DNA from 2 places in the Comamonas sp. A7-5 genome. Region 2 is predicted to be linked to the other one. Evidence: riboswitches for the same ligand, from Rfam matches in the RefSeq annotation. Region 2 holds a riboswitch; the other holds the start of a gene.
The links. A riboswitch is a leader RNA that binds a small molecule or an ion and turns the genes downstream of it on or off. The one in region 2 is predicted to bind S-adenosylhomocysteine.
Positions count from the first base shown of each region.

Region 1: linked by a shared signal. The riboswitch ahead of metH (methionine synthase) and the one ahead of ahcY (adenosylhomocysteinase) in region 2 are both predicted to bind S-adenosylhomocysteine.

Region 1 covers NZ_JBCPWO010000003.1:415,135-417,533, reverse strand. The annotation lists gene metH (methionine synthase) at 1-801, opposite strand, end outside; S-adenosyl-L-homocysteine riboswitch at 838-947, opposite strand; gene gltS (sodium/glutamate symporter) at 1,365-2,399, shown strand, end outside.
Region 2 covers NZ_JBCPWO010000002.1:77,251-79,649, reverse strand. The annotation lists gene ahcY (adenosylhomocysteinase) at 1-1,243, opposite strand, end outside; S-adenosyl-L-homocysteine riboswitch at 1,319-1,416, opposite strand; gene AAIL67_RS03330 (response regulator) at 1,435-2,142, opposite strand; gene AAIL67_RS03325 (sensor histidine kinase KdpD) at 2,178-2,399, opposite strand, start outside.

The DNA of each region.
Region 1 (2,399 bases), on a different contig from region 2:
CATGTCCATGCCTGCCCCGATCGCGTGATAGAGGAACACCGTGTGGATGGCTTCGCGCACGGGGTCGTTGCCACGGAACGAGAACGAGACATTGGAGACGCCGCCCGAGACCTTGGCACCGGGCAGGTTCTGCTTGATCCAGCGTACGGCCTCGATGAAATCGACGCCGTAGTTGTTGTGCTCTTCGATGCCGGTGGCCACGGCAAAGATGTTGGGGTCGAAGATGATGTCCTCGGGCGGGAAGCCCACTTCGTCAACCAGAATGCGGTAGGCTCGTTCGCAGATCTCGATCTTGCGCGCAAAGGTGTCGGCCTGGCCTTTTTCGTCAAACGCCATCACCACGGCGGCAGCGCCATAGCGCTTGACCAGCTTGGCGTGCTTCTTGAACTCCTCGACGCCCTCCTTCATGGAGATCGAGTTGACGATGCCCTTGCCCTGCAGGCAGCGCAGACCGGCCTCGATCACGTCCCACTTGGAGCTGTCCACCATCACCGGCACCTTGGCGATATCGGGCTCGGAGGCAATCAGGTTCAGAAAGCGCACCATGGCGGCCTTGCTGTCCAGCATGGCCTCGTCCATGTTCACATCGATCACCTGGGCGCCGTTTTCCACCTGCTGGCGCGCCACGGCCAGAGCCTCTTCGTACTGCTCGTTGAGGATCAGGCGCGCAAAGGCCTTGGAGCCGGTGACGTTGGTGCGCTCGCCCACGTTGACGAACAGCGTCTCATCGCCGATGAAGACGGGCTCCAGGCCCGACAGGCGCATGGGAGGAATGGCAGTGGAAGGGGTAGCAGCGGACATCAGCTCACCTGTGTGAAAACCAGAAACAGAATCGAAAACAGGTGAGCGCCGTTGTGAGTGCCAGCAGATCGTCGACCGGATCTGCGACCCCGAGCCTGACGGGTCAAACATCTCTGGGATGACCGGCTGCAGCGCTCCTCGGGGTGAAGCCCGTCATTCTACGGCGAGGGCGGGCAATCGGGGCTTCAAGGCGCTTTGCCCCGCGGCTGTGCAGGATAGCTCTTTGCGAACGGCTATAGCAGATTCGACTTTCCACACCCCAAAAACAGGAGCAGGGCAAAAGGTAATTTCGCAAAACACGAATGCAACCATCTCATTTCAAGCATATTCCCGGCATGGTGCGCATCCGCAAGGAATGGCGCACATCGCTTTCCTGCTCTCAGGCAGCCCGGCACCGACGGGGCCGCCTGCCATGAGTGGACAAGCACCTACAGCCCCTATCTTTGAGTCTTTGGCACCATCGACAGCAAATGTCTGGTCCATGTGCTCAGCCGTGCACAGCCGATTGCCAGCCATGACCAGGCAGGCCATTCAGCCCTCGCATGGAACACCCAGGAGATCCTATGAACGTGACCTTCGGCGCGTACTACACCCTCATCATGGCCGTGCTTGTGCTCATGCTTGGCAAGCTCATGACAAGACATATCCGCTTTCTGCGCGACTTCAATATTCCCGAGCCTGTCTCCGGCGGCCTGGTCGTGGCGGCCATCATCTTCATGCTGCATCAGACCACGGGACTGGCGCTGAGCTTCGAGGGCAGTCTGCAGTCGGCTTTCATGCTGGTGTTCTTCTCGTCCATCGGCCTGAGTGCGAACTTCGCCAAGCTGCGTGAGGGCGGCTCTGCGCTGTTCATCTTCCTGGGCGTGATTGCCGTCTTCATCATGATGCAGAACATCGTGGGCGTAAGCCTGGCCACCGTGCTGGGACTGGACCCGTTGATCGGCCTGGTCGCAGGCTCCATCACACTGGTAGGCGGCCACGGAACGGCCGGAGCCTGGGGCTCGGTGCTGGAAAACCAATACGGTCTCACGGGAGCCACCACCCTGGGCATTGCCTGCGCCACTTTCGGCTTGGTCATCGGCGGCCTGCTGGGTGGACCGCTGGCCAAGCGGCTGATCACGCGCCATCAGCTGGCCCAGCCGCTGACCGAGTCCGAGCAACTGCGCGCCGATGCTCCCACGGTGAGCGAAGGCAGCGAGGTCGCCAACTTCGAGTCACCCAACAAGGCCCCGCGCCTGATCACGGCTGATGCTGCAGTGGAAACACTGGCCCTCTTCGCTGGCTGCCTGGCCTTTGCCGAATTCATGACCGGCCTGACCAAGGGCACGACCATCCAGCTGCCTACCTTTGTCTGGGCGCTGGGGGGCGGTGTGGTCATCCGCAACGTGCTGGACTATATGTTCGGCTTCAAGGTGTTTGACCGCGCCATCGATGTCTTCGGCAATGCCGCGCTATCCATCTATCTGGCTATTGCCCTGCTGTCGCTCAAGCTGTGGGAGTTGACCGACCTGGCCGGCCCGTTGATGGTCATCTTGGCCGCACAAGCCATCGTCATGACGCTGTATGCGGCATTTGTGACCTTCCGCATCATGGGCAAG
Region 2 (2,399 bases):
GCTCGATCTGCGCCAGGGTCTGGTTGGCGAAGGAGTTGGACATCACGAAGCTGGGGTGGCCGGTGGCGCAGCCCAGGTTCACCAGACGGCCCTTGGCCAGCAGGGTGATCTTCTTGCCGTCGGGGAACTCGATCTGATCCACCTGGGGCTTCACTTCTTCCCACTTGTACTTCTCGATCGAAGCCACATCGATTTCGTTGTCGAAGTGACCGATGTTGCAGACGATGGCCTGATCCTTCATGGCAACCATGTGCTCGTGGCGGATGATGTCCTTGTTGCCGGTGGTGGTCACGAAGATATCGGCCTTGTCGGCAGCATATTCCATGGTCACGACCTTGTAGCCTTCCATGGCGGCCTGCAGGGCGTTGATGGGGTCGATCTCGGTCACCCAGACCTGGGCCGACAGTGCGCGCAGCGCCTGGGCCGAGCCCTTGCCCACGTCACCATAGCCGGCCACGCAAGCCACCTTGCCGGCGATCATCACGTCGGTGGCGCGCTTGATGCCGTCCACCAGCGATTCGCGGCAGCCGTACAGGTTGTCGAACTTGGACTTGGTCACCGAGTCGTTGACGTTGATGGCGCGGAACAGCAGCGTGCCCTTGGCCGACATTTCGTTGAGGCGGTGCACGCCGGTGGTGGTCTCTTCGGTCACGCCCATGATCTGGGCCGACTTGCGGCTGTACCAGGTGGGGTCCACGGCCAGCTTGGCCTTGATGGCGGCGAAGACGATGCGTTCTTCTTCCGAACCGGGGTTGGCCAGCACGGACAGGTCCTTCTCGGCGCGCTTGCCCAGGTGCATGAGCATGGTGGCGTCGCCGCCGTCGTCCAGGATCATGTTGGGGCCTTCGCCTTCGGTGCCGGCAGCGCCGAATTCAAAGATGGAGTGGGTGTAGTTCCAGTAGTCCTCCAGCGACTCGCCCTTGATGGCGTAGACAGGCACGCCGGTTTCGGCGATGGCGGCAGCTGCGTGGTCCTGGGTCGAGAAGATGTTGCACGAGGCCCAGCGCACTTGTGCGCCCAGTGCCGTCAGCGTCTCGATCAGCACGGCCGTCTGGATGGTCATGTGCAGCGAGCCCGTGATGCGCGCGCCCTTCAGGGGCTGGGCAGCGGCGAACTCTTCACGCACAGCCATCAGACCGGGCATTTCGGTTTCGGCGATCCTGATTTCCTTGCGACCCCAGGCAGCCAGGGAAATATCGGTAATGGCCGAATCAGCGGGGTTGAAGCGCACGGCAGCGTTCATGGTTTTCTCCAAATCTTGAATGAAAAACCACGTTCTGCAGCAGAGGGGGAATAAACCGGCTCACCGCACAGAAAGCGTGGGCGAGCGTCGTTGCGGGATGAAATCCGAGCCTCACGCCCCGCGCAGACCAGCTCATGGCTGGCCGGGGGAACGCTGCAACGCTCCTCGGATGGACGGCGATTATAAAGGAATCAGCCTTCCAGGCCCACCAAGCGATAACCGACTTGCAACTCGGTTACCAGATGCCGGGGCTGGGCCGGATCGAGCTCTATCTTCTGGCGCAGATTGGCCATGTGCACGCGCAGATAGTGGGGGCGGTCCAGATATTCAGCGCCCCAGACCTGCAGCAGCAACTGGCGATGCGTCAGCACCTTGCCATGGCCGGCAATCAGGGCCGCCAGCAGGCGGAACTCTATGGGCGTCAGGTGCACGGCCACACCGTCGCGCCTGACATCGTGCGCCGCCAGATCCACCACCACCGCGCCGAAACGCGCACAGCTGCCGGGCTTGTCTGCCGCCGATGCCTGCTGGCGGCGGCGCAGCATCACGCGCAGCCTGGCCAGCAGCTCGGGCACGCCGAAGGGCTTGGTCAGGTAGTCATCGGCCCCGGCGTCCAGCGCCGCCACCTTGTCCTCTTCCCGCTCGCGCGCGGACAGAATCAAAATCGGTAACTGGCTCCAGGCGCGCAGCTCGGCAATCACGGTCTTGCCATCGGCATCGGGCAGCCCCAGGTCCAGCACCACGGCGTCGGGCTGGCGGCTGGCGGCCTCGATCAGGCCGCGCCTGGCGGTTTCTGACTCGAACACCTGCCAGCCTTCGTCCTCCAATGCCAGGCGCACAAAGCGGCGGATGCTGGCGTCGTCTTCAATCAGCAAGATGCGGGGTGCGGCGCTTGTCATGTTCGGATTTGCATGTGATGCACGGGATTGTCGGCTCATTCGTCCATCGCCGGCTGCTCGGGCACGGGCAGGTGTACGCTGAAGACGGTGCCCGGACCGGGCTCTGCCTGTGCAACCCGCAATCTGCCGCCATGGGCTTGCACAATGCGCTGAGCCAGAGCCAGGCCGAGCCCCATGCCGAACACGGCACTCTCCGCCTGCCCACGCGTGAAGGGCTCGAACAGTTGCTCAGCTGACAGATGCACGGGCAGGCCCGG